3 regions of the Sinorhizobium sp. GQ132 genome follow, and region 3 is predicted to be linked to each of the others. Evidence: predicted binding sites of a transcription regulator. Region 3 holds the regulator's gene; each other region holds the start of a gene.
What was found. The regulator LexA, encoded in region 3, represses DNA repair genes until DNA is damaged. The targets are predictions, from matches to a motif close to TGTTCNNNNTGTGTTCNG.
Positions count from the first base shown of each region.

Region 1: a site for LexA is predicted at 5,432-5,449, ahead of dnaE (DNA polymerase III subunit alpha). Genes of this name have one in related genera too.
Region 2: a site for LexA is predicted at 5,205-5,222, ahead of parE (DNA topoisomerase IV subunit B). Genes of this name have one in related genera too.

Region 1 is NZ_JCAXDX010000003.1:668,920-676,994, reverse strand. Features, by position in the region: gene AC6CIG_RS11500 (L,D-transpeptidase family protein) at 1-957, shown strand, start outside; gene dnaE (DNA polymerase III subunit alpha) at 1,664-5,173, opposite strand; gene AC6CIG_RS11490 (ABC transporter ATP-binding protein) at 5,650-6,336, opposite strand; gene AC6CIG_RS11485 (lipoprotein-releasing ABC transporter permease subunit) at 6,354-7,667, opposite strand; gene proS (proline--tRNA ligase) at 7,683-8,075, opposite strand, start outside.
Region 2 is NZ_JCAXDX010000010.1:35,278-43,352, reverse strand. Features, by position in the region: gene secG (preprotein translocase subunit SecG) at 1-361, opposite strand, end outside; gene tpiA (triose-phosphate isomerase) at 484-1,254, opposite strand; gene AC6CIG_RS22625 (cytochrome b) at 1,512-2,138, shown strand; gene AC6CIG_RS22620 (YceI family protein) at 2,135-2,740, shown strand; gene AC6CIG_RS22615 (FAD-binding oxidoreductase) at 2,737-4,062, opposite strand; gene AC6CIG_RS22610 (alpha/beta hydrolase) at 4,210-5,145, opposite strand; gene parE (DNA topoisomerase IV subunit B) at 5,338-7,398, shown strand; gene AC6CIG_RS22600 (GNAT family N-acetyltransferase) at 7,413-7,883, opposite strand.
Region 3 is NZ_JCAXDX010000013.1:4,618-12,692, forward strand. Features, by position in the region: gene tmk (dTMP kinase) at 1-538, opposite strand, end outside; gene AC6CIG_RS24800 (D-alanyl-D-alanine carboxypeptidase family protein) at 596-1,750, opposite strand; gene AC6CIG_RS24805 (septal ring lytic transglycosylase RlpA family protein) at 1,807-2,850, opposite strand; gene AC6CIG_RS24810 (hypothetical protein) at 3,301-3,513, shown strand; tRNA gene AC6CIG_RS24815 (tRNA-Ser) at 3,708-3,797, shown strand; tRNA gene AC6CIG_RS24820 (tRNA-Ala) at 4,066-4,141, shown strand; gene AC6CIG_RS24825 (hypothetical protein) at 4,335-4,499, shown strand; gene lexA (transcriptional repressor LexA) at 4,709-5,425, shown strand; tRNA gene AC6CIG_RS24835 (tRNA-Cys) at 5,644-5,717, shown strand; gene AC6CIG_RS24840 (hypothetical protein) at 5,809-6,036, shown strand; partial or broken gene AC6CIG_RS24845 (IS66 family transposase) at 6,132-6,353, shown strand; gene AC6CIG_RS24850 (hypothetical protein) at 6,416-7,105, shown strand; gene AC6CIG_RS24855 (immunity protein CdiI family protein) at 7,264-7,587, opposite strand; gene AC6CIG_RS24860 (hypothetical protein) at 7,647-8,075, opposite strand, start outside.

The DNA of each region.
Region 1 (8,075 bases), on a different contig from region 3:
TTCATGCAGCGGCTTACCTGGTCCGGCATTGCCCTGCATGGCTCAAACCATGTACCGGATTATCCGGCTTCGCACGGTTGCGTGCGGCTGCCGAGCAAATTCGCGGCGAGCCTGTTCAAGATGACGGGCTACGGCATGCATGTGGTCATATCGGATCGGCAGATCGCCCCGGTCGAGATCGCGCACGAAATGCTTTTCCAGCCGAGCCAGTCGCGCCCGCAGGGACCTGCCCTGTCGGACGTCCCCCTGCGGCCGGCGATCGGGGAGTTCAACCGGAGCGCAGTTGAAGTCGCCATGACCGACAAACGCCCCTCGCCCGTCACATCCGACGAGGCGAAGGCCCCGATACGTATTCTGATTACCCGGCGCGGTACGCAAGAGAGCGTGCGCGACCTCCAGACGCTCCTCAATACGCTCGGCTACGATGCAGGTCTGCCGGATGGCTTCAGCGGTCCGGCAACGGCCGCCGCGATCGAAGCGTTCCAAAGTGCCGAAGCTCTGCCCGTCGATGGCAAGATAACGCCGGAGCTGATCGAAGCCGTCTTTCGCAAGGCGGGCCGCAGTACACCGTTGAATGGCGTGTTGCGCGTGCGCCGGCAATTCCAGCCGCTTTTCGAAGCCGAGATTGCCATCGCAGAGCCGGGAATGGCGCTCGGGACACATCTGCTGCAGTTCCAGGATCTCGATACGAAAACCGGACAGGGCAAATGGTTCGGCATGTCGCTCGAGAACAAGCTGCCGAAAACGACGAAGAAGCGACTTGGCATCACAGAGGAAGGCGAGCCCGACACGCTGGAGAGGACGTTGAGCCGCATCACGGTGCCCGAAGACGTTCGCGAACGCCTCGCCGGCCTCCTTGCAAACGGCTCGTCACTCTCGATCACCGATACCGAATCGGGACTGGAGACGGGCAAGGGAACGGATTTCATCACCGTGACGAGGGAGCGGCGCGGGTGAAAGGCATGGGGTGATTTCCGCACCCTGGTTTGCCCCTTGTCGCCCTGCCTTCTCCCGGCAAGCGGGGCGAAGAGAAAAGCGGCAAAGGCCCGCTCTTCGAGGGGGTGATATGGTAGCCTGTCAATGGACAAGACATAGAGCAGCTCAAAGTGCTGCAGCGACCTTTGCGTGTCTGATAGACGCGGCGGCGCTGTAGGAAACTTTTCGGAAAGCTGCGCTCTCTCATCCTCATCTCTCTCTGTGCTTGTCAAAGAGATCCAGCAGCGCCGCATACGCGGCGCGGGAAAAGTTCTTTCAGCCCAAGGACTTGGTCTGGAAGGCTCTTCCGCGCCGCAGACGCGGCGCTGCTCTCATCCCTGTGACGAGCACAGGGATGAGAGCAGAGAGGGTGCGGTCCCTCAGCGCGCTTCATAAACCGTGAAGATAGCGAGGCGGCGCCGAAGGTCCCGGGTCACGCCCGTATACAGCGTCCCGATTCGCTTCGATGTAGTAGCCGCACATCCCAGTTCCTCATTCCTGTGCTTGTCACAGGAATCCAGCCAGACCAAGACCTCGGGCTGGAAAGGGTCTTCCGCGCCGCAGACGCGGCGCTGCTGGATCTCTGTGACGAACACAGAGATGAGGATGAGGAGAGATTGCAGCCCTCCGAAAAGTTCCCTACAGCGGCCGCGCGTCTTACGAGACGCGAAATGAATCTCGACGGGCCCTAAACCAGCTCGACGTCCACCACCCCGGGAGCGGAGCGAAGGGCGGCGGCGATCTCGGGTGAGATCCGGTATTTCTCGTTGAGCTCGACTTCGATCTCCCGCTGCCCGTTGTCCTTGATGACGATGAAGGAAACCAGGCCGTCCCCCTTGGCGTTCAGATGCGAGGCGATGGAGCGCAGCGGTCCGCAGTCGCGCACATAGACGCGCAAGGCCTTCTGCATCTGCAGCGATTCTTCCTCGAGCGAACGCAGGGTTCGGATGCGAAGGCCGATCCCTTCCGGCCGCTCCTCGGCGTCGACCGTCATCACCAGCGATTTGCCGGGCTCCAGAAGGTCGCGATACTGGTTCAGCATTTCGGAGAAGAGTACGGCCTCGAATTGGCCCGAAGCGTCCGAGAAAGCGACGATCCCCATCTTGTTGCCGGTGCGCGTCTTGCGTTCCTGCTTCGACGTCACCGTCCCGGCGAGGCGGCCCGCCGCCGCTCCCTGTTTTACGGCTGCCGAGAAATCCGCAAATGTCTGCACGCGCATCTTGGCGAGCAGATTGTTGTAGGTGTCGAGCGGATGGGCGGAGAGATAGAAGCCCAAAACCTGGAACTCGCGATGCAGCTTCTCCGAGGCGAGCCACGGCGTATAGGGCGGGAGCGCGATCTTCTCGGGCCCGGTTGCGGCGCCCGCGCCGAACATGTCGCTCTGGCCGCTCACCTTGTTTTCCTGGGCGCGCTGGGCGAAACCGAGGATACGATCGAGGCCGCCGACGAGCTCCGCCCGGTCGTAGCCGAAGCAGTCGAAAGCACCGGCGGCGATCAGGCTTTCGAAAACACGCCGGTTCAAGAGCTTCGGATCGATCCTCAGGCAGAAATCTTCGAGATTTGCGAAAGGCCGATCGCCGCGTACGGCGACGATGTGGTCGACGGCAGACTCGCCGACGCCTTTGAGGGCGGCGAGCGAATAATAGATGCGGTTGTCGCCGGTTTCGAAGTGGCGGTGGGAGGTCTGCACGGACGGCGCGACCACCTGGATGCCGAGGCGCATCGCGTCCTGGCGGAAATCGTTGATCTTGTCGGTGTTCGACATGTCGAGCGTCATCGACGCTGCGAGGAACTCGACCGGATAATGCGCCTTCATGTAGGCGGTCTGGTAGGAGACGATGGCGTAGGCGGCTGCGTGCGACTTGTTGAAGCCGTAATTGGCGAACTTGGCGAGAAGGTCGAAGATCAGGTCGGCCTGCGGCTTCGACACGCCATTCTTGACGGCACCGTCAACGAAGCGGGCGCGTTGCTTGTCCATCTCCGCCTTGATCTTCTTGCCCATGGCGCGGCGCAGAAGGTCGGCCTCGCCGAGCGAATAGCCCGAGAGCACCTGGGCGATCTGCATCACCTGCTCCTGGTAGACAATGACGCCCTGCGTTTCCTTGAGCAGGTAATCGATCTTCGGATGGATCGATTCGATCTCTTCCTCGCCGTGCTTGCGGGCGTTGTAGACCGGGATGTTCTCCATCGGCCCCGGGCGATAGAGCGCCACAAGCGCGATGATGTCCTCGATGCAGTCCGGGCGCATGCCGATCAGCGCCTTTCGCATGCCGGCGCTTTCCACCTGGAACACGCCGACCGTCTCGCCGCGCGAAAGGGTCTCGTAGGTCTTCAGATCGTCGAGCGGAATGCTTGCCAGGTCGATGTGGATGCCGCGCTTGCCGACGAAGTCGACGGCCGTCTTCAGTACCGTCAGCGTCTTCAGGCCAAGGAAGTCGAACTTCACGAGACCCGCCTGCTCTACCCATTTCATGTTGAACTGGGTGACCGGCATGTCGGAGCGCGGATCGCGGTACATCGGCACGAGCTGCGAGAGCGGCCTGTCGCCGATGACGATGCCGGCCGCATGCGTCGAGGCGTGGCGGTAAAGCCCCTCGATCTTCTGGGCGATGTCGAGGAGGCGGGCAACGACCGGCTCCTTCTCCGCCTCTTCCTGCAGGCGCGGTTCCTCCTCGATCGCCTTGGAAAGCGGCGTCGGGTTCGCGGGATTGTTCGGCACCAGCTTGCAGATCTTGTCGACCTGGCCGTAGGGCATTTCCAGCACGCGGCCGACGTCGCGCAGTGCTGCGCGCGCCTGCAGCGAACCGAAGGTAATGATCTGCGCCACCTGCTCGCGGCCGTATTTCTGCTGCACGTAGCGGATGACCTCTTCGCGCCGGTCCTGGCAGAAATCGATGTCGAAATCGGGCATCGACACGCGTTCGGGATTGAGGAAGCGCTCGAAAAGCAGAGAGAAGCGCATCGGGTCGACGTCGGTGATCGTCAGGGCATAGGCGACCAGCGAGCCGGCACCCGAGCCGCGGCCCGGCCCGACCGGAATGTCATGCTGCTTGGCCCACTTGATGAAGTCCGCAACGATGAGGAAGTAGCCCGGAAACTTCATCCGCTCGATGACGCCGAGTTCGAAGGCCAGCCGCTCCCGATAGTCCTCTTCCTTGTAGCCGGGCGCCATGCCGAGTTTGGCGAGGCGGCCCTCCAGCCCCTCCTCCGCCTGCCGGCGCAGCTCCGCCACCTCCGCGCGTTCGGCCTCCTCCGGATCATCCGAAGCGCCGGTAAAGCGCGGCAGGATCGGTCCGCGGGTCTTCAACATGAAGGAGCAGCGCCGCGCGACCTCGATCGTATTCTCCAATGCCTCGGGCAGATCCGCGAAGAGCGCCGCCATCTCCTTGCGGCTCTTCAGATAATGATCCGGAGTCAGACGGAACCGGCTATCGTCGGACACCATCGCATTGTGAGCGACGGCCATCAGCGCATCGTGGGCGTCATAGTCGGACGGCGACGGGAAAAACGCCTCGTTGGTGGCGACGAGCGGAACGTCGAACCGGTAGGCGAGATCGATCATGCGGTTCTCGTGACGCCGGTCGTAATTCCCGTGCCGCTGCAGTTCGACATAGAGGCGATCGCCGAAAAGCTCGATCAAGACTTTCAGGCGTGCCTCGGCCAGGGCCGGCGCACCCGACTTCAGCGCCATGTCGACCGGGCCGGCTCCCGCCCCGGTGAGCGCGATCAGCCCGGACGTACCGCCTGCGGCGAGCCAGGAGCGGCTTATTCGCGCCTGCTGGTGTCCCTCGCCTTCGAGATAGGCGCGGCTGACGAGCTCTACCAGGCGAGCGTAACCGTCATCGGTCGCCGCGATCAGCACGATCGCGGGAAGTTTGACGAACTGATGGGCGTTTCCACGCCGCTCGCCCTCCGCTTCGTCCTCCATATCGATGGAGAGTTGGCAGCCGATGATCGGTTGCAATCCGTCGTCCGCGGCCTTCTGCGAGAATTCGAGCGCCGCGAACAGATTATTGGTGTCGGCGATGCCGATCGCCGGCTGATCGTCGGCCACCGCCTTGCCGATGATCTTCTTCAAAGGCAGGGCGCCTTCCAGCAACGAATAGGCGGAATGCACCCGCAGGTGAACGAACTGCGGATCCGCCGCAGCCCCTGTGCCGTGCCCGATACTCTGCCCGATACTCTGGTTGCCTGTCATCGCCGCACTCCGATTCTTGTCCGGAGCCGAGGATATCCTGTTTCCCGCCCCAACTGTCCAGTCTCAAGGACGGGCCGCCGGGGTTTTTGCCCGGCGTGCGGTGTTTGGTGCGCGTTCGACAGGAACGCGGAGCACGCTCGAAAATCCCGGTCACAGGCCGAGAGCGATTACCGAGATGCTCACGATGAAAAGGCTCATCGAGGCGAAGGCAGCAAGATCACGTACGAAATCAGCCATAACTTCTCTCCTTTCCGCTACTGTTCCCTTTTTGTTCTAATTTTGTTCGATAGTCAAGGAAGTCTGCATAGAAGACCCGCTATTCAGTGGCTATGGTTAACGTGCACCGGCGGCCCGCATTCGTGCATGCCCTTCCGAGGGGCGACACGCCTCGAATGGAACATGCAAGGAGCGCAGCCCGAGGCGGGTGACCGCGCCTCGAGCGAGGTCAGAGCCAAGTAGGCGCAGCCGCGGCCGAACTATTTCAGTTCGACGACCTTGCCGTCCTCGATGGTCACGCGGCGATCCATGAGCGAAGCGAGTTCGTGATTGTGGGTGGCGATCAGCGCCGCGAGCCCCGACTGGCGAGCGAGGGCTTCCAGCGCCTCGAACACATAGCCGGCCGTCTCGGGGTCGAGGTTGCCGGTCGGCTCGTCCGCCAGAAGGATGAGCGGCGCATTGGCGACCGCCCTGGCGATGGCGACGCGCTGCTGCTCGCCGCCGGAAAGCTCGGTCGGGCGGTGGCTGCCGCGATGGCCGATGCGCATATAGTCCAGGAGGGCCGATGCCCGCTCCGCCGCTTCGACCTTGGGCAATCCGGCGATCAGTTGCGGCATCATGATGTTCTCCAGCGCCGAGAATTCCGGCAGGAGATGATGGAACTGGTAGACGAAGCCGATCTCGTTGCGGCGGATTGCGGTTCGCCGGTCGTCGCTGAGCCCGTTGCAGGAGGTGCCGTTCACGAGCACCTCGCCCTCGTCCGGGTGTTCGAGCAGCCCGGCGATATGAAGCAATGTCGACTTTCCGGTACCGGACGGGGCCACGAGGGCGACCGTCTCGCCGCTTCGCAACGTCAGGTCGGCTCCCTTGAGGATCGGCAGAAACGTGTCGCCCTCGCCATAGTGCCGCTCGATGCCGGAGAGCTGCAGTGCCACGCGCGCATTCATCTAAGCTGTTGTCCTTGTTATTCGTACCGCAGGGCCTGCACCGGATCGAGGCGCGAGGCGCGCCATGCCGGGAAGATCGTGGCAAGGAAGGAAAGGGCAAGCGCCATGACGACGACGGTGACGGTCTCGTCGGCGTTCATATCGGCCGGAAGCTGGCTGAGGAAATAGAGCTCCGGATCGAAGAGCGTGGCGCCGGACACCCAGGAGAAGAACTGTCGGATCGACTCGATGTTGAGGCAGACGACGACCCCGAGGACGACGCCGGCGATGGTTCCCGTGACCCCGATTGCGGCGCCGGTCATGAAGAAGATGCGCATCACCGAACCGGAGGTCGCGCCCATCGTCCTAAGGATCGCGATATCGCTGCCCTTGTCCTTTACCAGCATGATCAGGCCGGAGATGATGTTCAGCGCCGCGACCAGCACGATCAGCGTCAGGATCATGAACATCACGTTCCGTTCCACCTCGAGCGCGGAAAAGAATGTTCTGTTGCGTTCGCGCCAGTCCGTAATGAATATCTGCCGGCCGGCGGCATCCTCCACCGGCTTGCGAAGCTCGTCGACCGCGTCCGGATGCTCGGCGAATATCTCGATCGACTGGACGAGGCCTTCGGCATTGAAGTAGAGCTGCGCTTCCTCGAGCGGCATGAAGATGATGGTCGCGTCGTATTCCGACATGCCCATCTCGAAGATGGCCGAGACGGTATAGGCCTTGACCCTCGGATTCATGCCCATCGGCGTGACGTCGCCGTTGGGTGAGGTGAGCGTGATCGTCCCACCCACCCGGATGCCCAGCTGCTCGGCCATGCGCGAGCCGATGGCGACGCCGCTGCCCGAGGCGAAGCCGACGAGGTCGCCGGACTGAATATTTCCCGAGATCGACTTCAGCTTGGTGAGGTCGTCGGCGCGTATCCCGCGAACGAGCGCACCCGTCGACGCATCGCCCAGGCCTTGCGCGAGAACCTGGCCCTCGACGATCGGAATGGCCATGGTCACGCCCGGAACGGCGGAGAAATTGGTGGCCAGATCGGCATAATTGGTGAGCGGGCCGTCCAGAGGCTGGACGATCATGTGGCCGTTCATGCCGAGAATGCGCGAAATGAGCTCGGTTCGGAAGCCATTCATCACCGCCATGACGATGATCAGCGTTCCCACCCCAAGCATGATCCCTATGAAGGAAAAGCCGGCAATGACCGAGATGAACGCTTCCTTGCGCCGCGAACGCAGGTAGCGCCAGGCGACCATACGCTCGAAGGCGGAGAAGGGACGGCTGGAAGATTTGCTGGATGGAGCGGCAGCCTGCACTTGCTCATCCGTCGCCGCGGTCATCATCGATCCCTTCGTCTGTTATCTCGCCGCGACCAGTTTGTTGATCGCCGCTTCGACGGTCATCGTCTCCCGCGCGCCGGTCCTGCGGTCCTTCACTTCGACTTCGCCGTTCGCGATCGAACGCGGTCCGACGATCACCTGCACCGGCACGCCGATAAGGTCGGCGGTCGCGAACTTCCCGCCGGCGCGCTCGTCGGTGTCGTCAAGAAGAACGTCGAATCCAGCCTTGCCGAGATCGGAGTAGACCCTGCCGCAAGCCGCATCGCAAGCGTCATCGCCCGTTTTCATGTTGATGACGACGACGTCGAACGGAGCGATCGCTTTCGGCCAGATGATGCCGTTGTCGTCATGCGAAGCTTCGATGATCGCCGGCACCAGGCGGGTCGGACCGATACCATAGGAGCCCATGTG
Region 2 (8,075 bases), on a different contig from region 3:
CGGCGTTGTTGGCGCCGTTGCCGTTGGCCGGAGTCTCGGTGTTTCCGCCGGCCGGTGCGGTCTGACCGCCACCGAGCGAATCGAGAACGCCGCCGCTCGAGCTCGTTCCCGGGATACGGTCGAGAATGTCGGTCGCCTGCGGCTCGTAGCGCGAAAGAATGCCCATCGCCAGCGCCAGCGCGAAGAAAAGGAAGGCCAGAATGGCGGTCGTTCGGGTCAGCGCATTGGCCGTCCCACGCGCAGACATGAAGCCCGAGCCGCCGCCGATTCCGAGACCGCCGCCTTCGGAACGCTGAATGAGAACGACGCCGATCAGGGCGACGACCACCATGAGATAGATGACGAGTAGTATGGTCTGCATCAGCTTCCAGTCCTGCCCTCTGCGGGGCATGCGAATCGAACGGCGCCGGCCTCACCGTGGGGCCGCGTCAAATTTGGCGCCTCTTTATACCAAGCCGCCAGCTATTCCAAGTCCCGCGGCAATCAGGCAGTCAATTCTTCATAGGCCCTGTAGATGGCGAGGAAATCATCCGCTTTCAAGCTCGCGCCGCCGATCAGGGCGCCGTCGACATTGGCAACGCCCATGAGTTCCTTCGCATTCGAGGGCTTGACGGAGCCTCCATAGAGGATGCGCATCTTGCCGCCTTCCGCGCCGAAGCGCGAGACGAGCTCGCGGCGCATGAAGGCGTGCGCCTCGTCGACGTCGGACACGGTGGGCGTCAGGCCGGTGCCGATCGCCCACACGGGTTCGTAGGCGATCACCGTGTTTTCGGACGTCGCCTGGTCCGGGAGGCTCTCGGCGAGCTGGCGCTTCAGGATGTCGAGCGTCCGGCCGGCCTTGCGCTCCTGTTCCGTCTCACCGACGCAAACGATCGCGACGATATCCGCGCCATGCGCGGCCTCGGCCTTGGCACGCACCAGTGCGTCACCTTCGCCATGATCGGTGCGCCGTTCGGAATGGCCGACGATCACATGAGTGCCGAAACAATCGGCGACCATTTCAGCCGAGACTTCGCCGGTATGGGCTCCCGACTGCTTCTGGTGGCAGTCCTGAGCCCCGATCATCAAAGGGCTGTCGTCGCAAAGCGCGGTCGCAACGTAAAGCAATGTGGCCGGCGGGCAGATCAGGGCGTCCACCCTCGCGGAAAGGTCGCCTTTGACGCCCTCGGCCATTGCCTTGATCTGATCGAGAGACGCGCGGGTTCCATTCATCTTCCAGTTGCCGGCGACGAGCGGGCGGATATCGGGCGTCATGGGGTCTCCTCCAGATCAGGTCTCTTCGTCTCGGCAAGCGGCGTAGCAAATCGCTCGCGTAAAAAAAAGGCACCAGCCGGATTATTCGGTGTCGCCTCTCCGAGCACGGCGAATCCGCCCACCCCGTCCAGCGTTGCCGGCGCTCAAGCCAATGGGAAATCGTCCCGGCGAAAGCGAATAAAAACGGCGCCGTGGGCGTCTAAGGCGGAGACGTTCTACCGCCACGTAGACGTACGCACCGGGCGTCGGAGTCTGCCATGCTGCGCAACAGCGACAACGGTTTCGGAACGGTGACGATCGCCCTTCACTGGACGATCGCCGTTCTGATCCTCGGGCTTATCCTCGCCGGCATCGTCATGCGGCGCATCGAGATCGACCCGGCTTTGCAGTTCTCCCTTTACCAGTGGCACAAGTCGTTCGGCTTCACGGCCTTGGGACTGGCTGCGTTTCGGATGCTCTGGTGGCTCGTGGAAACCAGTCCGGCCGCCTCTCCCACCCTTGGCCCGATGGAGCACATGGCTGCGCGGGCCACGCATCTGTCGCTCATCGCGCTCGCACTCCTCGTGCCGCTGTCCGGCTGGGCGGTCGTGTCGGTCTCCACGCTGGCGATCCCGAGCTTTTATTTCAACTTGATCGTCATTCCGCATCTGCCGCTCCCGACATCCGGGGCTTCGGAAGCGTTCTGGGCCTTCGCCCATGCAACGCTCGCCTATGTGACGCTTGGCCTGGTCGCAATCCACGCGGCGGCAGCATTCTATCACCATCTCGTGCGGCGCGACTTGGTGCTCATCCGCATGCTTCGCTCCGGGCCGATGCCGCGCACCGGCAGCACCGCCGACACTTCCGAAAAGGACGACACCGTTGTCGAGAGGAAACGCATATGACCAGCCCAGGCAAGCAGTCCATGGCAGTGGCCCTGCCGCTTTCGCTTCTCGCCCTTGGCCTCGCAGGGACGCCGGTTGAGGGCGCAAAAGCGCCGGCACTTGCGAATGCTGCCGGGAACTACCGTATCGCGAGCTCCTCGAGTATTCAGTTCAGCGTCGGACAAGTAGGTGGCAGCGGCGGCATTGCCGGCAGCTTCACTAAATTCTCGGGCGTATTCCGGATCGATGGCCATGACATCGGGCGATCCTCCGTGGAATTCACGCTTTTTCCGGAGAGCGTGAGGTCCACCGAGCGCCGGATCGAGGACTTCCTGCGCTCCAGCGCAGTGTTCGATGCGGCCAACCACAAGACCGTGACCTTCCACTCTACCGGCGTCAGCCAGACCGGCCCGGACACCGCAACGATCGAGGGCGTTCTGACCGCCCGCGGCAAGAGCCGCAAGGAGCGTTTCGACGTGAGGCTTACCGACTGGAACAGGCGGTCGATTTCCTTCACGATCCGCGGCAGCATCCGTCGCTCGCCCTACGGCATGACCGTCGGGACGCCCATTTATTCCAATGTCGTGGAATTCGACATGAACATAAGGGGGCAGAAGCGTTAGGTTTGCCCAGGCGCCAAAGCCGTGCGCCGCCAGAAGGCCGAGACCATTGCCGGATCGCGCAGTGCCTCCAGTCTTTTCCAGGCGGGAAATGATGCTTCGAAAACGGCCGAGCTCATTCGGAAGTCCTGGCACGGATTGACCGCACCGCCGGCCACAACGGCAATCTCGTCGAGAGCGTCGAGCAGCTTGACCGTCGCCTCGCCTTGATCGGCAAAGTCCATGGTCAGGGTGAAGCCCGGCCTCGCAAAGGAGAGAACCCCAGGGGAGGCTATGTCACCGAAACGCTGCAGCTTCGTCCCTACGGACGCATGACCGGCGCGGCGGGCTGTTTCAAGCAACCGCGCCGTGGTCTCCGGCGCGGTCGCGACGGGATAGACGCTTTGATGCTGGCAGAGTCCACGCCGCCCGTAGAGCCTGCGCCACCCGCCGATCGCGTCGAGAGGGTGAAAGTAGGAAGCCCACGTCTCCGTCGACACGGTCTCGCCACGGTCGTGCTTGCGAAAGCGGTATTCGTTCAGCAGTTTCAGCGTCACGCTGTTGAACAGACTGAAGGGCGGAGAAAAAGGCACGGCGAGCCTCGGCCCCTTCGGGATGTCAGGATATTCGCAAGCGCCGTCGGCGTGATCCGCGGCGAACAGCACGCCCCTCCCCATGCGCCGTCCCGTCGCGAGTTGGTCGAGCCAGGCTACGAAATACTCGTGCTCCTCTTCGGCTCGTTCGGCCAGCGTGAAATATCGATCGAGGCTGTCGAAGCGATGCACGTGCCGCTGGACATGCGGCGACGGCACCTTCATCAGCCGAAGCTCGACGTCGAGGATCAGCCCGGTCAGTCCCAGGCCGCCGATCGTCGCAGCGAAGAGCTCTGCATTCTCCTCGGGCGAGCAGACCAGGCGTTCGCCCGTCGAACGGAGCAGGGTCAGGCGCCGGACGTGATTGCCGAAGGAGCCACGCGCATGGTGATTGCCGCCGTGGACGTCGTTGGCGACGGCACCGCCGACGGTGACGAGGCCCGTCGCCGGCGTCACGGGAAGAAAAAAGCGGTGCGGGACGGCGCGCGCGAGCAGGTCGGCAAGGATAGCGCCGGCCTCACAGCGAATGGTCCCACTTCCCGGATCGAAAGACAGGATGCGGTTATGCCTCCTGCTTGCGATAAGGGTCCCAAGTTCATTGCGGCAAACGTCGCCATAGCTCAGGCCATTGCCCACGGGAAGAAACGCCATGGGGCCCACCGAGCTCATGCCGTCCTCGTAGTCATCGGGTGAAACGGTCGGTTGAGAGCGGTTTCCAAACCGCCCTGCGTTCTCGGAATCGTCCATCCTCATTGCCGCCGTCAACTCCACAACCGATCGCGTTAATCTAGAGCGGGGTGAGGAAAAGTGTGTGCGGTTTTCCGCCCGCATCCCGCTCCAACTTCTTGGAATCGATCACGTTCATGTTTTTAGGTCGACCCGACCTAAAAACATCGTGATCTAGCGGTCGAGAATCCAGTTCAGCGCCTCTCGCCAGTCCGTCATCCTGATCGGCGTTCCATGCGAACCTGTTTCGAACAGGACGAAACGGGCAGGATAGTCCTTCGATCTGAGGCTGCGATAGAACGCGATCTGGGACGCGGCCGGATAGACGCTGTCGCGGCTGCCGTGGCTGAAGAATATCGGCAGCCGCGCGCCGTAGGCCGCACTTTTGCGAAAGTCGGGGTCGGCGGGACCGCCCATGATCATCATGCCGCCAAGGGCCGAGACGGTTGCCTCTCGGCGGGCTATGCCCCAGCAGATGAAGCTTCCCATGGAGGCACAGGAAAGGACCACCGGCCGGCCGCCGGAGCGCTCCGCGGCGAAGCGGATCAGAGCCGAAATATCCGCTACGCCCGCAGCATCGAAGGACCTGACGCTTGGAGCGTAATACGTACCGCCATTGACGACAGTTAGATTTTTGAGGCGATTGAAATTGCCTCCGAATGAGAAATCATTGACGCCGAGACGGCGGTCGCCGCCGCGACCATGGATGAAGATCACGGTGAATGCGGCGCCGCGATCGGGGCCGACGCGGGTGACGTCAAGCCCCCGCTCGCCCAGACCGAGCGTCTCGTTCACCTGCACGCTCTTGACACCGAGCGACACGTAAGCGCGCTTCACCCGCCGCTCGGGGATCTGGTCGCGCTCGTTGATGTCGCGGAGCTCCTGGTAATCGACAACGCGGAAGTCGCCGCCATCCGCCTCCTGAAGCAGCTTGCTATTGCGAAACAGCGCATCCTTGTAGGGCTCAAGGGGTTCGGCCCTTGCGGAAACGGCAAGGCTCGCGAAAAGAAGCGCGCCGATCAGATGCCGTACGGAGAAAAGAATTGTGGACATGGACACCCGATCGGCTCCCTCGTTCGGCGCATGCCTTGCCACCGGCGCCTCGGCCAAGCAACACTGGCGCGGCAAATCTGACTCATTAAAGGATATTTCTTCCTCCGGGGCATCGAAATTCGCCTTTTGTTCGCTCTTCCGGCGAGACTCTGGCAGAATTCCGGTGATTCGCGCGACAAAGGATGGCGGCCGCGCCGCGGTCTTGCTATGGCCTAGCCGACACTTAGACAGGAACGATCTGAACGCTTCATGGACGACAGCAGCGACCTTTTTTCCGCTATGCCCCAACAGCCGAAGCCGGCGGATGCCGCGCCACGCAAGCCCGCGGCCCCCGTCGCCGGTAACGAAGCGCCGCGCCCCGCACCCAAGACGAGCGACGGCAGCGACTACGACGCTTCGGCAATCGAGGTGCTGGAAGGTCTGGAGCCGGTCCGGCGCCGTCCGGGCATGTATATCGGCGGGACGGACGAAAAGGCGCTGCATCATCTGTTCGCCGAGGTCATCGACAACTCGATGGACGAGGCGGTCGCAGGGCACGCCAACTTCATCGACGTGAGCCTGGACGCCGACGGCTACCTGACGGTGACCGACAACGGCCGCGGCATCCCGGTCGAGAACCACCCGAAATTTCCCGGCAAGTCGACGCTCGAAGTGGTGATGACGGTGCTGCATGCCGGTGGCAAGTTCGACGGCAAGGCCTATGAGACTTCCGGCGGCCTGCACGGCGTCGGCGTTTCGGTGGTCAACGCACTGTCGGACGACCTTGAAGTCGAGGTTGCACGCAACCGCCGGCTCTATCGCCAGCGCTTCTCCCGCGGCATCGCGCAGGGCGGCCTGGAAGACCTGGGTGACGTACACAACCGGCGCGGCACCAGGGTCCGCTTCCACCCCGACCCGCAGATCTTCGGACCGCATGCCCGCTTCGAGCCGGCGCGACTTTTCCGAATGGCCCGCTCCAAGGCCTATCTCTTCGGCGGCGTCGAAATCCGCTGGTCCTGCGATCCGGCGCTCCTGCCGGAAGGTTCGGAAATCCCGGACAGGGCCGTGTTTCATTTTCCCGGCGGCCTCAAGGACTATCTCGCCGCCACGCTCGGCAAGGAATTCACCGTCACCCGCGAGATTTTTGCCGGCAAATCGGAAAAGTCCGGCGGCCACGGTTCGCTCGAATGGGCGGTCACCTGGTATGGCGGCGACCAGCAGATCCATTCCTACTGCAACACCATCCCGACACCCGAAGGGGGAACGCACGAGGCGGGCCTGCGCATTGCGCTGACGAAGGGGCTCAAGAACTACGCCGAGCTCACCCAGAACAAGCGCGCTGCGATCGTCACCACCGACGATGTCATGATCTCCGCGGCAGGCATGCTCTCGGTCTTCATTCGCGAGCCGGAATTCGTCGGTCAGACGAAGGACAAGCTGGCAACGGTGGAGGCGCAGCGGATCGTCGAAAACGCGCTTCGCGATCCTTTCGACCATTACCTCGCCGACAATCCGGCAGAGGCGGCCAAGCTTCTCGACTGGGTGGTGGAGCGCGCCGAAGAGCGCGTACGGCGGCGCAAGGAAAAGGAAGTCAGCCGCAAGACGGCGGTCCGCAAGCTGCGCCTGCCGGGCAAGCTCGCGGACTGCGCCCAGAATACGGCGGAAGGTGCCGAACTCTTCATCGTCGAAGGGGACTCGGCCGGCGGATCGGCCAAACAGGCGCGCAACCGCGCCAACCAGGCGATCCTGCCGCTGCGCGGCAAGATTCTCAACGTCGCCAGCGCCGGCCGGGAGAAGCTCGGTGCCAATCAGCAGATCGGCGATCTCGTCCAGGCGCTCGGCTGCGGCACGCGCTCGAAGTATCGCGAAGAGGACCTGCGCTACGAGCGCATCATCATCATGACCGACGCCGACGTCGACGGTGCGCACATCGCATCTCTTCTGATCACCTTCTTCTACCAGGAAATGCCGGAGCTGATTCGCGGCGGCCATCTCTATCTCGCCGTGCCGCCGCTCTATCGCCTGAGCCAGGGTTCCAAGACGCTTTATGCCCGCGACGACGCGCATCGCGAAGAGCTGATGCGGACGGAGTTCAATGGCCGTGGCAAAGTCGAACTCGGGCGATTCAAAGGCCTCGGCGAGATGCTGCCCGCGCAGCTCAAGGAAACCACGATGGACCCGGCCAAGCGGACGCTCCTCAAGGTCGAAATCGACGATGTCGACTTCGAGGGTACCCGCGATGCCGTCGACAGCCTGATGGGAACGAAAGCCGAGGCCCGCTTCCGTTTCATCCAGGAGCGCGCCGTTTTTGCGGACAACCTGGATATCTGAACGCGTGATCGCCCTCACGGCTCCTGCCGAACCGGTTTTTCCATGAACAGGCTCAGCGGATCCGGCAGATAGGTGCCGAAGGGCGGGCGCTCCACGTAGCCGGATGCCCTGTACAGGCCGATCGCTTCCGGCTGATGGATGCCGGTCTCAAGACGGATCGCCGTCAGACCGAGCTTTGCCGCTTTGGCTTCAAGGGCCGATATGAGCAGCTTGCCAATCTTCAGCCCCCTCGCCTCCGGGTCGATGAACATCCGCTTGATCTCGGCCGTACCGTCGCCTGCTTCGACGAGGCCACAGCAGCCGACGATTTCGCCGTCACGTCGAGCGACGAAAAAGGATACGGCCGGCTGCTCCAACTGAGACAGATCGACCAGATGATTGCTTTCGGCCGGATAGAGCGATGCCGCATAGGCGTCGGACAATTCGAGCAGGCGGATGACGGCCGGCTGGCGCGGCGACTCTTCGGCGATGGCTACGGCGGTCATTTCAGTCTCTCCCCATGCACGATCGTAAGCTGGATGTGAGCTTCCAAAGGAATCCATTCGGTCCCGCCCCGGAAGCGCCCGGTACCAACGCTCTAACGCCGAAGGACGCCGGGACCAATACGCCAAACGACGCAAGTTCGCAGCTATCACAATCAATCCGCGTAACGGGGAGAAACAATTTGTTTCAGGCCC
Region 3 (8,075 bases):
GCTTTTCATGCGTCGCCAACTGTTCCTTTTCAAATCGGTCGGGACGGTCGTTTGCGGCGCGGCGGCGGGCGCGCTCCAGCCCGACCGAGGCGGGAAGATCGAAAATGATGGTGCAGTCGGGAATGACACCGTTCACCGCAACGCGTTCCATGGTCTCGACGAAGGCCGGTTCCAGATTGCCGGTCACGCCCTGATAGACGCGCGAGGAATCCATGAACCGATCGCAAAGGACCATCGTTCCTTGCTGGAGCGCCGGCCGGATCACCTCCTCGACGTGGTCGCTGCGGGCGGCCGCAAAGAGGATCGCCTCCATCCGGACTCCGAAGGACTCCGCCGCGCCCGAAAGAAGGACGTGGCGAACGGCTTCGGCACCCGCGGAGCCTCCCGGCTCGCGCGTGGTGAGCACGCGGTAGCCGCGCGCGCTCAGCGCTTGCGCAAGAAGGCGCATCTGGGTCGACTTGCCGGCCCCCTCTCCCCCCTCGAATGTTATGAACAAACCCTTGGTCAGCGACACTTCAATTCCCGGATCGGCGTGCATTATCGTCTCTGTTTAGCCGATCGGTCCCGCGGAAGGAACCGTCGCAAAGCGCATTTGTCACAGCCAGAAGAACAGCAGTTCCTGCAGCGCGTCGAGCGCCCGGCTCGTGAGCGTTCCGGACTCGACCGCCCTCGCCGTCTTCACGGGAACTTCCCGCAGCAGCTTGTCCCCGTTCCAGAGCTTGACGACGCCGACCTGCTGACCGGCAGCGACGGGTGCGTTGAGCGGCCATTTGTAGACGATGCGTGCCGTCAGCCGTTCGGGATTTTTTACCGGCAGCAGAACGTCGACCGGGCCGCCCGCCACGAGCGCCACCCGGGAATCCGCACCGCCGTAGACGCTCGCCTCTCCGATGGTTTCACCATCTGCGAAAATGCGCCGTTTCTCGAAAGCGGTCATCGCCCAATCCAGGACCCTGCGGCTCTCGTCGATTCTCTCCTTTTCGCTCTCGAGGCCCCCCATCGCGAGAAAGACCCGGCGGTCGCCCCGTTGCATCGAGACGGCGAGCGAGAAGCCGAAACCCTCCGCAAAGCCGGTCGCCAATCCATCGACGCCGACATTCGCGGCGATCAGAGGGTTCTTGTTGCGCTGAAGGATCTTGTTCCACTCGAATTCCGGCTGCGAATAGAGCCGGTAGTAATTCGGGTGCGCCTCGTACAGGTGCCGCGTAAGGGCGACGAGTTCGCGCATCGTGATCTTGTTTTCCGGATGCGGCAGCCCCGTGGCATTCCTGAATGTGGCGACCGGCAGCCCCAGCTCGCGGGCCCGCTTGGTCATCAGTTCGGCAAAAGCAGCCTCGCTGCCAGCAATTCCCTCAGCCAGGACAATGCACGCATCGTTGGCGAGTTGCACCGTTGCGCCCTGGATGAGATCCGCAACGCGGATCCTGGATTTGATCGCGGCGAACATCGTTGCAGTGCCGGAGGGGGCCCCGCCTGTACGCCACGCATGTTCAGAAACCTCGAAACTCGTCTCGGACGTCAGGTCGCCCTTATCCAGGGCTTCGAAAACCACCTCCATCGCCATGAGTTTGGCGAGCGAGGCAGGCGGGACGGGTGCATCCTCGTCGCGTGAAAAGAGCACTGTGCCCGTCTCGGCATCGACGAGATATATCTGCTTCGCTTTGGTGTCGAAGGCGGGCGTCTGCGCGACCGCTTGCCCCGAAACGATGGCCGCGAGGAACCCTACGACCGCAAGCCACTTCATGCGCATGAGAAACTCCGGTTCTGCATGGGCATATCAGCGCGAAAAGCCCTCTTCAACCGGCGTCAGCGCGAGTCGGCGTTTCGGTACTGGCGCTTCGCATAGGCGAGAATGGAATCGGGGGTCAGCGGATTGCGATCGACCATGATCGCCTCGAAGGGCGACGGCTTGTCGCTGACGCGAACTTCGACATAGGCCGCAGCATAGGCTATGCTGCCATCCGGCAGCGGGATCAATTGCGGGCGCGACGTCGGCATGGGGCCGATCTGCGGCAGAACGACGAATTCGTCGAAGGCGCTTGGTGCCGCCGAGGCCTGCGCCGGCTTTGCGAGCGCGTTCACCGGCACGCCGGCATCGAGCGTCGATCTGTTCGGAACCGGAACGGCGCGGAGATTCGGAACCATGTCGCGCAGCGGCTCGTTGGAAGCCACCATAACGCCTGAGGCGATCTGCCCTTCCGGCATCACGCTCGGGCCACGGTCGCCTTTCCTGACGTACGAGGCCATGAGGTAGGGCATGTCATTGCCTTCGAGCGGCGCACGACCGACATATTGAACGCGAACATTGGCGCTGCCCTTGCGCTTGATGTCCAGCAGGTCGGCGGTCTTCGAAGAGACGTCGATGATCCGGCCGTATTCATAGGGGCCGCGATCATTGACACGGACGATGACGGACGTGCCGTTCTCCAGGTTGGTCACGCGCGCATAGCTCGGCAGCGGAAACGTCGGGTGAGCGGCCGAAAGGTGATGCTTGTCATAGACCTCGCCATTGGCCGTCAGCCGGCCATGGAAGGCAGACCCGTACCAGGAGGCCATCCCGCTCTTGTTGTAGCCGAAATCCTCCTTCGGCTGATACCACTTGCCTTTGACCTGATAGGGTTTGCCTACCTGGTAGCGGCCACCGCCCTTGGGAATGTTGTTTCCGGTAGCGACTCTGGGGCTGGCTTTGACGCCATAGACGGACTCGGCGAAGTATTCCTTGCTCCGCGACTTGGTCTTCTTGACGCTCGACGTCGTCGATCCGCAGGCCGCAAGCACCGCGCAAAGCAACGGAACCGCTGCGAGACGGAGCCCCCTCACAAGATATGCCGCACCGTTATTGGATGTCATCTGTCCCACAAGATCATTCGCAAAGCCGCACCCGAAATCCGCTCCTGCAGCGCTCACGCATCCGACCGAACGCGCAACGATCGTCGCAATCGTGCAGTAGTTCCCCCGCGAGAATTTCGCCGTCCCGAAACGGAACAGCCGAACAATCATGACAACAACAAGGCAAAATTGCGAACCGGAGGACGAACGGACGCTAAAAAACGCTCGCTATGGTTTACGAAACGTAAATGAGCCGCTGGACCATAGTCCGATAGAGCGCGCCAAAGGTCCGAAACCCGTTGCCGGGTTTCCCTGCCGACACATATCGCAATAAGTACCCACGCGGCTCGTCGGCCGCGGGGTGCGGCGGCCTCAGAGCTGGCCGAAGCTTCCCGTCGGTGCAACTCTGAGGCTCCGTCCCCGGTTGGCGTGCTGCCCGTGCTCCGGCCCAACGTCCGAGAGGATATCGCAATGGACGACAGATACGATTATGGGCCGCCGGAGCGACGGGCGGCAACCGGCCTCCCCTTAGGCATAATGCTCCTGTCGATGTTGGCGATTGCCGTTTATCTGCTTGCCGGAGCGGCGCTCCTGGACGGCAGAAGCCGGGACGTCGCGGCCTACGTCGCTCGGGCAGGCGACGAAAGTCCGCCTGCAGCGCCGGACAGCGGACGGCGCCCGTGACGATGGCCCACAACCGTGCCATGGGCGCATGCGGCGCGGCACGCCTCGAATGCAAGCAAATGCTCCGGAGCAAGTTGACGCTGTGATCAAAGCTGCTAAAAAGCCAGCCGTTGGTGAATGGGCAGCAAACCCGGTGGCGATCGCCGGTCCATCGAGAACTCGGAAACGAATTTCACGAAGCTCCGCAATCACCTGGAAGAGTGGCCGAGCGGTTTAAGGCACCGGTCTTGAAAACCGGCGTGCGTGAAAGCGTACCGTGGGTTCGAATCCCACCTCTTCCGCCATTTCAGAATTGATCCGGGCACGCCGGAATTCCCGACTTCTCGTCACTGATGGCCGTCTTCCCCACCCGCAAGGCTCATGGCTGCCCTGCCCTTCCGACGCTTTGCGTCACCTGCCGGAGCGGAAGAAGCTGCTTTGGGACTCCATCGCGAAGGGGCGATATTCGGGTGGATGAATTGCAGCGTGCCCTACCGGGCGGCAAGGGTGAAGCCGGCAGACGGAATGCACTGGCGCGCGGGGCCGAAAAATCTTATACAACGAGTGACCAGTGGGGTCGTAGCTCAGTTGGGAGAGCGCCGCAATCGCACTGCGGAGGTCGAGGGTTCGACTCCCTTCGACTCCACCATTCCCCTCTTGTCCAGCCCGGACACCTAGGTGACAGGTCTTACCTGAGGTAACTTCCACCGATGCCGGACGTCAGGCTGCCAGAGCTCGGTCGATGCCGCGGCTCGCCTGCGCTTGCCAAAAAAGCTGATTTGAGAGAAAGTTTTAGTCTGACCCGTTCGAGGTCTGGGCAACTCCCGCGAGTGGAGAAAAACATGCCTGTTAAATCTTTGGTGGCAGCCGTAATTTTTTCCCTCTTCGCCCTTTCGGGGTGCGCCAGCACAGGCTCGACCAACACGACCTATACCCAGTGGTACGGGCCCTATCCCGAGCCTGAATTCGACGTTCTTACGCCGGGCGGACTGCGGCTTGCCTATTAGCATGGCATAGGTGAGCGACTGGGCCGGCCGCTGTAAGTGAGCGTACGCCCCTGCCCCGACATTCCGAGCGATCGCCAACGACACGCCGGATCGGAAGCGGACAGGCATTCAGCAGCAAGCGGTATTCACGGAATTTTAGGCACTTGCGGAACACATATGGAACATATAGGTTCTGTTCTTGATTTGTTTCGCGATTCTGGAGTGACGCCATGCTGACCCGCAAGCAACAGGAATTGCTTCTGTTCATTCATGAACGAATGAAGGAATCCGGGGTTCCGCCGTCCTTCGACGAGATGAAAGATGCCCTCGACCTTGCCTCCAAATCGGGCATCCACCGTCTGATCACCGCACTCGAAGAGCGCGGGTTCATTCGCCGGCTACCGAATCGCGCTCGAGCCCTCGAAGTCATCAAGCTGCCGGAGGCCTATGCCGGTGTTTCGCAGGTCCGCCGCGGCTTTTCGCCGAGCGTGATCGAAGGCAGTCTGGGCAAGCCTGCGGCCCCGCCCCCTGCACCGAAACCGGCGCCCCTGGCCGAGATCGCGTCGGTCGCTGTCCCGGTCATGGGACGCATTGCCGCCGGCGTGCCGATTTCCGCAATCCAGAACAACATGCACGATATTTCCGTACCGGTCGAAATGATCGGCAGCGGCGAGCACTACGCTCTCGAGATCAAGGGTGATTCGATGATCGAGGCCGGCATCCTCGATGGCGATACGGTGATCATCCGGAACGGAAGCACTGCCACCCCCGGGGATATCGTCGTCGCCCTGATCGACGACGAGGAAGCAACTCTGAAGCGTTTCCGTCGCAAGGGCGCCTCTATTGCGCTCGAAGCCGCCAATCCGGCTTACGAGACACGGATATTCGGTCCGGATCGGGTCAAGATCCAAGGCAGGCTTGTCGGCCTCATCCGGCGGTACCACTAGGCTCCCGACGAGGTGTGCAGGCGTTTCTCACGGAAGTACGCAATTTCAACGCGTTAGAAGTGGGGGCATTGCGCCTTGGGGCGCTATGGCCACGCCTCCACAGAACCGAAGCCATATTATACAGAATAAAAAAGACCCTATTCCAAATGTACCCTCTTGCGGATTGCGGGCAATCATTCTAAATCCGCGCCACGATTTGAAAAATCGCAAATCGTAGAGGCCTCGTGGCGGAGTGGTGACGCAGAGGACTGCAAATCCTTGTACCCCGGTTCAATTCCGGGCGAGGCCTCCAAAATTTTCCACAATGATATCAAAGCGATAAGTGGCAGAGAGCTTCGTGTTGTGCGAATGCGGATGTCGCATCTCGTTGCAACTGGATTCCCTTGATTTTCAACGGCTTCCCGGCACACTCGGCAAATCCGTGCAACATCGTTCTACAAGACCGGCGGGTCATTTTTCTTTGCCTTGCGCTTGGTCGGATTTCGTTTGGAAACCGCCCGGCCGATGGCACGGCCGTGATCACGCCGGCGCAGCTCGGCTATCTGATCGAATGCATCGACTGGCGACTGGCGAATGCCGCAAAAAACCTGGCGTCGACGTCGGCGGGATGAGCAAACCGCTGGCACGGCGGGAGCGAATATGATTCCATGCCGTCATGATCGATGCGGCCGATCAGCTTGCCGACGACCTCACCAGTGCGCACGCGATGATCCTCGCAGAACGCGCGGCACGAGGTGAGGCGGAACCCGTTGCCGCTCGGGCCCAGGCGGTGAACTCGCACTCGGAGGCACTGATTGCCCGGCTCCGGCTCGAGATCGAGAAGCTGAAGCGCGACATCCATGGCAGCCGCTCGGAGCGCAAGGCCAGGCTTCTCGAACAGATGGAGTTGCAGCTCGAGGAGTTGGAGGCTAACGCCGGTCAAGACGAAGAGATCAAGCTGCCTGACCTGCGGCCCTGTGAGACGGTGATTGGAAGTTAAAGGGAAACACGGTGCGGACCCAAAAAGAGATTAAAGCTGACCTGCTTGCGGCGCTAAACTCCGTCGGCGATGAAAGACTGGCGCTCTTGGGCTTCGAACGACGAGAGGGTTCGTTTACCTACATGCGAATCCTGGAGGAAGCCGAGCAGGACATCGTTTTCGCAGCGGATTGCTTCCCCACGTATCAGCCGGACGAAGAAATGCACCTTCACCCGGCCATGCGGCTTGGCATGAGATCTGTAACCAAGGCGACGCTAGAACTGGTGGCGGGCAACAAATCTCTTTTGGCGGATGCGCCAGAAATCATCGTGAGCCAGCCAATTGAGTTCACTGCACCAAAGGAGCAACACGTTAGATGGTTTGCAAGCGGCAGCGATCAAATGAAGGCGCGTATTCGTGAGATTGTTGCCTTTATTGAACGATGGCCAGCCCCACTTCTTGATGAGATCCGAACTCCACATGACTTGATCAAGATTTACGAACGGGGCGATGAGCGAATGCTCAAGCAACGGCATTGGTACCTGTTTTTGGCCGCAGCGCAGATGGTCTCCCATGGGAACCGCGCCGACGCACTCTCCGTCTTGGAAAATAATCTTCGCGCCCCAGGCTTGAGGAAACGCTACGCCGTCGCCTTCGAGACCTTATCCAAAGGCCATCCACTCAGATCTGCTGTCGGCATTTCGGACCCTGAGGCAAGCTAGTCATTCGCAAATCATGCCGAAAATTCTTGAAGGTCTCTAGCTGCGGCCTTCACCGGATGCTTACCGTAAACATTGCGATCCGCGCCATGCATGTAATTCTCGACGAGTTCCGCATCTGACGAATTGCCGCAGAGGGAGTGCCGACATCCCAATTGAATTCAATAGACGGGGCAATGTTCGCTGATGACTTCATAGCCGGGCCCAAGTTCCCGTCTGATCTCCTCAACAAGCTGGTAAACTGCTTCGGCAAATCTGAGATCTTCTGCTTTTGACCATGGGCTAGATCCCGGAGGATTGTTCCAATCCAGTGCTGTATCATGCCACACTGCCATGCCGTGCAATCGCTCTCGGATTTCATTCGGCAAAGACAGCTTGTCCTCAATAGGCCCTACGTCAAAGCGTTGATGAGCAGCGTCATTGGCGCACCAAAGAACTCCACCACCCCATTCAAAGAACAATTTAATTTTCGGAACTTCGTTCACAGGGAGAACCTCGTAGCGTTTGCTGTATGCATCCGGCGAGGGCCACGCGTAACAGCGGGTTATTCGTCGCCAGCGAAAAAGTGTATCTCCATGAGCCGGGGCTCATAATCGCCCTGGAAAAAGTATAATTCGGACTTCGTCTCGAGAACGATTTTGCTGACTATCTCGCTGCCATCGGCTTGACTGAATTCCTCGTAGAAAATCCGCAACGAGGCTAACAGTGCTTTAGCAGATGATAACGAGATGCCCGGTTGGAAGCCGCCGAGGTCGACCTCAATCCCCTCGACTAGACGTATAGCAGACCTTTTCGGTTGCGGCTCACTATGATGTGCATTCCACAGTTCGAGCCACACCCTCTCAACTTCGACACAATTGCTACGTGTTCGCAAAGAAAACTCAAAATCGGCATATCCCAACTGGCACGTGAATTCGTCTTCGATACCGAAATCCCAGCGGTCTGGAACTCCTAAGAACTTCCCCAATTTTTC